3 regions of the Mesorhizobium sp. WSM4807 genome follow, and region 2 is predicted to be linked to each of the others. Evidence: predicted binding sites of a transcription regulator. Region 2 holds the regulator's gene; each other region holds the start of a gene.
The links. Region 2 encodes HrcA, which represses chaperone genes, less so after heat shock. Its sites were predicted from a motif close to GTTAGCACTCNCNNNNNGNGAGTGCTAAC; they were not measured.
Positions count from the first base shown of each region.

Region 1: the regulator HrcA is predicted to act here: its motif matches at 2,040-2,068, upstream of AC0L3N_RS28095 (co-chaperone GroES).
Region 3: the regulator HrcA is predicted to act here: its motif matches at 1,442-1,470, upstream of AC0L3N_RS28665 (co-chaperone GroES).

Region 1 covers NZ_JBVVQY010000030.1:61,772-65,045, forward strand. The annotation lists gene groL (chaperonin GroEL) at 1-1,620, opposite strand, end outside; gene AC0L3N_RS28095 (co-chaperone GroES) at 1,671-1,985, opposite strand; gene AC0L3N_RS28100 (hypothetical protein) at 2,519-2,764, shown strand; gene AC0L3N_RS28105 (ABC transporter ATP-binding protein) at 3,164-3,274, shown strand, end outside.
Region 2 covers NZ_JBVVQY010000027.1:72,693-75,966, reverse strand. The annotation lists gene cysK (cysteine synthase A) at 1-198, opposite strand, end outside; gene AC0L3N_RS26970 (LysE family translocator) at 385-1,002, opposite strand; gene AC0L3N_RS26965 (hypothetical protein) at 1,210-1,407, opposite strand; gene hrcA (heat-inducible transcriptional repressor HrcA) at 1,544-2,644, opposite strand; gene rph (ribonuclease PH) at 2,779-3,274, shown strand, end outside.
Region 3 covers NZ_JBVVQY010000032.1:39,015-42,288, reverse strand. The annotation lists gene groL (chaperonin GroEL) at 1-912, opposite strand, end outside; gene AC0L3N_RS28665 (co-chaperone GroES) at 971-1,285, opposite strand; gene AC0L3N_RS28660 (hypothetical protein) at 1,639-1,971, shown strand; gene AC0L3N_RS28655 (usg protein) at 1,995-2,264, shown strand; gene AC0L3N_RS28650 (DUF982 domain-containing protein) at 2,363-2,620, opposite strand; gene AC0L3N_RS28645 (hypothetical protein) at 2,791-3,009, opposite strand; gene AC0L3N_RS28640 (Hsp20 family protein) at 3,242-3,274, shown strand, end outside.

The DNA.
Region 1 (3,274 bases), on a different contig from region 2:
GCCCATACCTCCTGCGCCACCCATAGCGGGCGAAACCTTCTGCGGAATGTCCGCGATCATTGCTTCAGCGGTGATCAGGAGCGCGGCAATCGAGCCGGCATCCTGCAGGGCCGTCCGAACGACCTTGGCGGGGTCGACGATACCGGCCTTGATCATGTCGACATAGACTTCGTTCTGGGCGTCGAAGCCCTGATTGTGATCCTTGCTGTCGGAGAGCTTGCCGACGACGATCGAACCTTCAACGCCGGAATTCTCGGCAATCTGGCGGATCGGCGCTTCAAGTGCTCTCAGCACAATCGAAATACCTGCCGTCATGTCAGCATTCGCGCCAGTAAGCTCAGTCAAAGCTGCCTTGGCGCGCAAAAGCGCAACACCGCCGCCGGCAACGATGCCTTCTTCCACGGCTGCACGAGTGGCGTTCAGCGCATCATCGATGCGGTCCTTCTTTTCCTTGACTTCCGTCTCGGTCGCGCCGCCGACGCGAATGACAGCAACGCCGCCAGCCAGCTTCGCCAGCCGCTCCTGGAGTTTCTCCTTGTCGTAATCCGAGGTCGTTTCCTCGATCTGCAACTTGATCTGCTGGACGCGCGCCTGGATGGTGGCTTTCTCGCCGGCGCCGTCGATGATCGTCGTCGTATCCTTCTCGATGACCACGCGCTTAGCCCGCCCGAGCATGTCGATCGTGACGTTCTCGAGTTTGATGCCGAGATCCTCGGAAATCATCTGGCCGGCGGTGAGCACGGCAATGTCTTCCAGCATCGCCTTGCGCCGGTCACCGAAGCCTGGCGCCTTGACGGCTGCGACCTTGAGGCCGCCGCGCAGCTTGTTGACGACCAGCGTCGCCAGCGCCTCGCCTTCGACGTCTTCCGAGATGATCAGCAGCGGCTTACCGCTTTGCACCACAGCTTCGAGGATCGGCAGCAACGCCTGCAAATTGCCGAGCTTCTTCTCATGGATGAGAACGTAAGGGTCCTCCAGCTCCGCGCGCATCTTCTCGGCATTGGTGACGAAATAGGGCGAGAGATAGCCACGGTCGAACTGCATGCCTTCGACGACATCGAGTTCGGTTTCGGCTGTCTTGGCTTCTTCGACGGTGATCACGCCCTCATTGCCGACCTTGTTCATCGCCTTGGCGATCATGGCGCCGACCGACGCGTCGCCATTGGCGGCGATCGTACCAACCTGGGCGATCTCGTCCGAAGATTTGACTTTCCTGGCCCTGGCTTGAATGTCCTTCACCACAGCAGCCACAGCAAGGTCGATGCCGCGCTTGAGATCCATCGGGTTCATGCCCGCGGCAACGAATTTGGCACCTTCGCGCAGGATGGAAGCGGCCAGCACCGTGGCTGTCGTCGTGCCGTCGCCGGCGAAGTCGTTGGTCTTCGAGGCCACTTCGCGCACCATCTGGGCGCCCATGTTCTCGAACTTGTCGGCAAGCTCGATTTCCTTGGCGACGGCGACACCATCCTTGGTGATGCGCGGCGCGCCATAGGCCTTGTCGATGACGACATTGCGGCCTTTGGGGCCGAGCGTCACCTTGACGGCGTTGTTCAGAATTTCGACGCCGCGAAGCATCCGGTCGCGGGCATCGGTAGCGAATTTGATTTCCTTGGCAGACATGATTTTACGTCCAGTTCAGTCTAGAAATTAGCAGAGCGCAAATCGCCCGGTCAGGCGGCTTTCTTGGCCGCTTTGGCCTTCTCGACGATGCCCATAATGTCGCTCTCCTTCATGATCAGGAGATCCTCGCCGTCGATCTTGACCTCGGTGCCGGACCATTTGCCGAACAGGATGAAGTCGCCGGCCTTGACGTCGAGCGGGATCAGCTTGCCGCTTTCGTCACGTGAGCCTGGGCCGACGGCGATCACTTCGCCTTCCTGAGGCTTTTCCTTGGCGGTGTCGGGAATGATGATTCCGCCCTTGGATTTGTTGTCGCCTTCAGCGCGCCGAATGACGACGCGGTCGTGGAGTGGTCGGAATTTCATTAGGGTTCTTTCTGACGCCGCACATAGAGCGACTGCAACACTTAACATAGCCCCTTTGGCACTCGAATGATAGGAGTGCCAAATTTTTAATTCCTCAAACCGAAAATATTTGAAATGTAAATCAGTCGTTGTTACCGGCGATTTTGGCCGTCAGAAAGGCGGAGCTATAAGCAATTTTATTGTAATTCATCCATCTTAATTTTGCCGACAGCAGACTATATTAATCCGCAATTATGAACCAAACCTATTGATCCTTGATTGAATGTGCATAGAGACATATATATACAGATCGCGAGGATTTGGCCGATTTGGCTTTCGCGGACCCGATCGACATAGGTCCGCGACCCTGACCCGTCATGAAGCACCGAATTTTCGACAGCGAATGTATAGCGCTTGCCCGGCGCGCATGTCGCTCTGTTCGAGCCTTTGAACCACGGCGCTGACCACGGATGTACTGGCAGCATTGGGATCTTTCCGGTTCGGATGGAAAAGATGCCAGGAGAGGCGTCGGCGTGCTCCTGCGGAAAGCACCCATGGCCAGTCGCACCACGCAGACCGTCGTTCACTTTTCATCCGCGTTCCGGCTGCCGGGTTTTGAGGCGTGGCAACCTGCCGGAGACTACCGCGTCGATCGATTGAGGGGATCCTCCAGGCTTGCCTGGCGACGCGTCGGCGCGTTCATTCACCTGCCGGCAATCGCCCTGCAGAGTTCGGCGCAACAGATGGTGCAACTCAGCCCAGCAGACCTCGACGCCGCTCTCGAAAATGACCTTGGATAATCATGACCGCACCATCCCGCATGCAACACAGCCTCCCCGCGTGGGGAGCGCCTGCCTGCGCTACGGCGGCGGCTTTCCATGCGAGCCGCTTCAAAAATGATGCTGCGAAACGGCGCCGGCTTTTATCCGACGAACGCGTCGTGCAACCGAGCGAACATGGAGAGTGAGTTGCGACGGTACGGTCAACGCCTATCCCGCCTAGCTGAGAACCCGCACTAGATCGTAATTGTACATCGAATTCCAAGTGGAGGTCGCGTTAGATGCAAAACGCGAGCCCTCTGAAAAAAACCATTTCTCCAAATAAGGCAGTGGGTTTGGAGGCTGTATGGAAGGGGTCGTTGTTTGGCACTATTTCACGGGCATGCCGTGTCAGATGCACGCGGACCTCCGGGGAGTAACATGCTGCTGAGGCTGCACCAGATCGACAAATTCTACCCCACTGGCGAGGGGCCGTTGCATGTTCTGAACGGGATCGATCTTTCGCTGGAGGCGGGCAAGAGCCTTGGGCTG
Region 2 (3,274 bases):
CATCGAGACGCCGATGCGATCCTTGACCGAGCCGATCGGGTTGAAGAATTCGAGCTTGGCCAGCAGATTGGCAACGACGCCTTTTTCATTGGCGAACTTGTCGAGCCGCACCAGCGGCGTGTCGCCGATCGTCTCGGTGATCGAATTGTAGATGCGGCCGCGGCCCGGCGCATGCGCGGTGGTGGCGGGCTTGTTCATTGGTTTCGCTCCCAAGAGTTAGGCGGGCAAGAGTCAGACGGGCAAGAGTCAGGCAGCTAAGTCTCGACCAGGCAGGATAAAGCCTTCGGCCGCGCAAGATAGTCTGCCGTTTGAAAATATCCGAGTGGGTCGCATGCTGAAAACACCGTCGCCCGGAAAAGCATTTCAGCCGAGGCCAAAAGTGGCCTATTGCCGGGCGGCGATCGCAGCCGCCGCGCCGGCCATGAAACCGGCGGCGGTGCGGTTCAGCGCCCTCAGCGCGCGCGGCGACTTCAGGAACCCGCGCGCTTTGGCCGCCAGCGCCAGATAGGGCACCAGCACCACCAGGAGCACGACGAGCGTGAGCGCCACGAGGATGCCGTAGTCGGCGAGTGTGATCGTCTTCAGATCGACGATGGTCGGCGTGATGGCGAGATAGAAGATCATTGTCTTTGGATTGCCGAGCGTAACGGCGAGGCCGGCAATAAAGCTCGACACCAGCCCGCCCCTGCCTTTCTTCGCCTGCACGGTTTCGGGCGTGATGCCGCTCGTCCAGAAGCGCCAGCCAAGGAAAGCGAGATAGGCGACGCCCAGCCATTTGATCGCCAGGAAGGCCATGCCGAAGGTCTGCGCGGCGAGAGCGAGGCCGAACACCACGGCGGTGAGATAGGTGAGATCGCCGAGCATCAGCCCGAAGGACATTGCGAGCGCCGAGCGAAAGCCGGACCCGAGCGCACGCGCAATAAGCGCGGTAAGCCCCGGGCCAGGAATGGCGGCGGCGATGCCGAGGGCCGCGCTATAAGCGAGGAATCCGGTGAGGGTCATGGTTTCGGCCTTAGCGCATGACCCCGAAATCGGAATCGACCTTTTAAGACTGAGCCTTGTCGCACAAAGGCGGGCAGGCGTGTACTCCCTGAGGGACGAATTCGATTGCACCAGCGCCGCCGGCCGAACGAACCCGCCGATCAAGTTCCGCTTTGAGTGGTTCAGCACACGGAGAGTTGAAGCAAATCGACCGTTTTGGTCGTCGCCTCAATTTCCGGCCGCGTAGAAATCGTCGTCGAGGCGCTTTTCCAGCGCGACGAGATCGGCCGGCAGCGGCAGGCCCATGGCGCGCATTTCCCTCAGCTTTTCGCGCAGCTGCTCCTGCACTTCATGCTGATCCTCAGGCTGGTTGATCATCTGCTCGAGCAACAGGCTGATCTGAGCTTTGAATGATTCCAGCGCCATTTTTTTCTCCTTGAGGTCCACCCAAAGCACGTCGCGGTTGGAAGGGTTCCTGCGACGCGCTTTGCTTTCTTGTTTTTATGCATGTCGTTATCCCAAACCGCTGCTCAACCGAGGGCAGGCTTTTGGGCGACATACATTATCGCAGCATGCGGGAAATAAGCTGCGCGGTATAGTCGACCATCGGCACGATGCGGGCATAGTTCAGCCGGGTCGGGCCGATGACGCCGAGCGCGCCGATGACGCGGGCGTCCTTGTCGCGATAGGGCGCCACGACCAGCGACGAGCCGGACAGCGAAAACAGCTTGTTTTCCGAGCCGATGAAGATGCGCACACCGGAGCCTTCCTCGGCAAGGTCGAGAAGCTGGATCAGCCCGTCCTGCGTCTCCAGATCCTCGAACAAATGCCGCAACAGCTCGATGTCGGCCTGCGCGGTGACATTTTCCAGCAGGTTGGCTCGGCCGCGCACGATGAGACGCGCCGGCAGGCCGCTCTCGGCGCCTGCCCAGACCGCAAGGCCCTTCTCGACCAGATCCTGCGACAGCGTGTCGAGGGCGGCCTTGGTCTCTTCCTTGATGCGGGCGATCTCGATCCGCGCCTCGGCCAGCGTGCGGCCACGGATATGGGCATTGAGGAAGTTCGAGGCTTCATGCAATTGCGAGACGGTGATGCCGGCGGGCAGGTCGACGACACGATTTTCGACGTCGCCGTTCTGCGACACCAGCACGGCCAGCGCCTTGTTCGGCTCGAGCTGGATGAACTCGATGTGCTTTAGCGGCACCTCGTTCTTGGCGGCAAGCACGAGGCCGGCGCCGCGCGACATGCCGGACAGCATCTGGCTGGCTTCGGTGAGCAGATGCTCCAGCGTCGCGCCCGAGCCGGAGGCGCGTACCTGCGCCTCGATGGTGCGGCGCTCCTCGTCGGAGAGGTCGCCAAGCTCCATAAAAGCATCGACGAAGAAGCGCAGGCCGGCCTGGGTCGGCAATCGGCCGGCCGAGATATGCGGCGCATAAATCAGGCCAAGATGCTCGAGATCGCTCATCACGTTGCGGATGGTGGCGGGCGACAGCGACGACGGCAGGATACGCGACAGGCTGCGTGAGCCGACCGGCTCGCCGTCCTTCAGATAAGAATCGACAATGCGCCGAAAGATGTCGCGCGAGCGCATGTCGAGCGACTGGAGTGCGGGCGACTGGAGCACTGCCGCCGACTGCGAACCGGGATCGACTGCCTTGGTCATTCGAGCCAAATACCTCCGGCCCAAAGATATAGACTTCGGCCACACCCGCGCAACCGGCCATTTTCCTTTGCGCCCTGCGCCCCATGCGGCTACAAGCCGGCCACGATTCCGAAAAAGATAGGAAAAAAGGCTGAATGCGCCCTTCTAAACGCCAATTCGACGAAATGCGCGCCATCTCCTTCGAGCGCGGCGTCTCCAAGCACGCGGAAGGTTCGTGCCTGGTGAAGTTCGGCGACACCCATGTGCTGTGCACGGCCAGCCTCGAGGAAAAAGTGCCGGGCTGGATGCGCAATTCTGGAAAGGGCTGGGTGACAGCGGAATACGGCATGCTGCCGCGCTCGACCGGCGAGCGCATGCGCCGCGAAGCTTCGGCCGGCAAGCAAGGCGGCCGCACACTCGAAATCCAGCGGCTGATCGGCCGTTCGCTGCGCGCCGTGGTCGACCTGCAGGCGCTCGGCGAGCAGCAGATCACCGTCGACTGCGACGTGATCCAGGCCGATGGCGGCACGCGCACAGCCTCGATCACTGGCGGCTGGGTGGCACTCCATGACTGCCTGCGCTGGATGGAAACCCGGCAGATGGCCAGCGTCGCCAAGGTGCTGAAGGACCATGTCGCGGCTATCTCCTGCG
Region 3 (3,274 bases), on a different contig from region 2:
ATCCTCGCTGATTGCCGTGCCGCCGGTCAGGATGGCAATGTCTTCCAGCATCGCCTTGCGGCGGTCACCAAAACCCGGCGCCTTGACGGCGGCAACCTTCAGGCCACCGCGCAGCTTGTTGACGACCAGCGTCGCCAGCGCCTCGCCTTCGACATCCTCGGCAATGATCAGCAGCGGCTTGCTCGATTGCACTGCGGCTTCGAGCACCGGAAGCATGGCCTGCAGGTTGGACAGCTTCTTCTCGTGGATCAGCACATAGGGCTCTTCGAGCTCGACACGCATCTTGTCCTGGTTGGTGATGAAATAGGGGCTGAGATAGCCGCGATCGAATTGCATGCCCTCGACCACTTCCAGCTCAGTCTCGGCGGTCTTGGCCTCCTCGACCGTGATGACGCCCTCATTGCCGACCTTTTCCATCGCTTCGGCGAGGAAGCGGCCGATCTCGGCATCGCCATTGGCCGAGATGGCACCGACCTGGGCGATCTCGTCGTTCCGGGTCACCTTGCGGGCATTGGCCTTGAGTTCAGCGACGATGGCGTCGACCGCCTTGTCGATGCCGCGCTTCAGGTCCATCGGATTCATGCCGGCGGCAACCGCCTTGGCGCCTTCCTGGACGATCGACTGAGCCAGAACGGTCGCGGTCGTTGTGCCGTCGCCGGCGACGTCGCTTGTCTTCGACGCCACCTCGCGCACCATCTGCGCGCCCATGTTCTCGAACTTGTCCTCAAGCTCGATTTCCTTTGCGACGGTAACGCCGTCCTTGGTAATGCGCGGGGCGCCGAATGACTTGTCGAGGATGACGTTGCGGCCCTTGGGACCGAGCGTCACCTTCACCGCATTGGCGAGGATATCGACGCCGCGCAACATCTTCTCGCGGGCTTCGGTATGGAATTTCACATCCTTGGCAGCCATTGGATAACTCCTTCAAATAGGCAGCTTTTCGTTGACTGATTGCTTGTCCAGGCCCCGCTCAGGCGGCCTTCTGCATCTTGTCGGTCGATTCGATCACGCCCAGCACGTCGCTTTCCTTCATGATGAGCAGGTCCTCGCCGTTGAGCTTGATCTCGGTGCCCGACCACTTGCCGAACAGGATGCGGTCGCCGACCTTGACGTCGAGCGGCTGCAGCTGGCCGCTATCGTCACGCGCCCCGGGCCCGGCGGCGATCACCTCGCCTTCCTGCGGCTTTTCCTTGGCAGTGTCGGGAATGATGATGCCGCCGGCGGTCTTCTCATCGACCTCGATGCGGCGGACCAGGATACGGTCATGCAATGGACGGAACGCCATGTCGTTCTCCTCATAGGACAAACAGATTTTCTTGGACCTCCCTTCGCAGCCGACCGGTACAACGGCCGATGCGACGGTGCGCGACCCCTGCTCAGGCATCACGCGCATATCGAATTAGTCTGCCTATCCAGCCTTTCAAGAGGACGCCGAAAATATTTTGGCACTCGCCGTTGTCGAGTGCCAACGCACCGTAATAACGCACTGTAATAATGGCGCTATTCTAGGATTTGAAACGACGGATGCGGCTTGAAATCACGCCGCAAGATTCCGACATCGTTGTCAATCCCGGCACCGCCTGCCAGCGGCCGGAACCGATGAGGAAGCGGAGGCGTTTTTCCATTCGGAGGAAGGCGATGGAACGCGATGTCCCCATCACTTCCATTGCACCGCAAGACACCGATCTTGGCCGGCTGCTCGATCCGGCGCGGCATTTCGATCGTCCACAGGACGTGCTGGCCGACGCGACGCTGGACGTCGGTGAAAAGCGCGCGATCCTGTCGTCATGGGCCTCCGATGCCTACGCGGTCGAATCCATGCCGGCGCTGCGCAAGCCGCCCGGCGCCAAAGCTCCAATCGCTTTTGAAGAGATCATGGACGCGCTGCAGGCACTCGATGGCGCAGGTCCATCTCAGGGCGCCGGCGCCGGCCGAAGCCGCCACGGCGGCCCCCACGGCGTCGGCGCCTGATTTACGACAGAAAGGAGACGTGCATGGTCAGCAACGAGTTCCAGCTCCAGATGCAGGGTTTTGGCCTGACGACGGCGGAGATTCATTATCGTCTTCCCGACTACCGGGACCTGCTGCAGCTCTTCATCTGGCAGGAATACGACATCGCCCCGGATTTCCCGACTCTGAAGCATTTCCTCGAATTTTGGGAACGTGAGATCGAAGGCCCGCTGCATTCCGTGCGCGTCGCCCATCACCGTCTGATCCAGCCCTCCGAATGGCGGGCGGTGGACGGTGTTATTACGCTGCAGTGAGACAGGGAGAGGCGGCGCTTTTCATGAAAGGCGCCGCCTCTGCAGCACAGCGCGTCCGCCCCGGCTTCAGGTTCATTGGCGTTCAGGTGGATTGATATTCAGGTGGATTTACGCCCCGTGACAAGCAGTCCGGCCGTGCGAGCCGCCTTGACGAAGGCAGTGCGAGCCTCGCGGGCGGTGCGCCAGCCGTCGAGCGCGTCGCGGCAGGCGCGATAGGCTGCGCGCCAGTTCCGGCCGCGCGCCCGGTCCGGCCATTGCTGCATGCATTCGATGGCTTCCCAGCTGCTGCCGACTTTGCGCTCCCCGACGGATTGGAGCTTGAGCGTGATCGGCTCGGAAAATGGGACGTCGTTCATCACTTCCTCCTTCTTTCTGTTTTTTTAGAGCAAGTAGCATCCTCGATTAAGCAGGAGGCAGCCCGATCGGCGCCGATGGACGAGATGGTTCGTCTGCCTGCGCGCTTCAAGACCTCCCCGTCTCCAGCCCTGCTTGCCCCAGACCCCGCCCCTGCCGACTTAACGGCCGGCTATATGTCGTCGTCCGGCGGTTCGAGAAGCCCGATCAGCGTCGCCACCCTTGCCGACGGCAGAGGGCGGCCCTCATTCACCAGCGCCTCATCGGCGCCGACCCAGGCAAAGGCCTCGCGCAACTCTTCGATCGTCGCGCCGGTCGAGGCGATGTCGGCGATGATGGCGTCGTCCACCGGGCCCAGCACCGAAATGATGTCGTCGCGTGTCATGGTCATGATATCCTCCATGCGGCGTGCCGGCGCGACCCTCAAATGACGGTTGAAACCGGCATTACCAGTACAATCTGGCAACAAAAAAATCTGGCTGCGGGACAGAATCTGGGTCTTGATTTCGGCCTGACAATAACCAAATCCAAATTGCCGGTTGCCGAACGGGACCGGCAGAACCCAGGGAGCGCCAAGCTCTTTGGCGTCCCTTGTACTATGTTGCTCCATGGAGGATGTAGCTATGAGAACCGCATTCGACTTTTCCCCGCTCTAT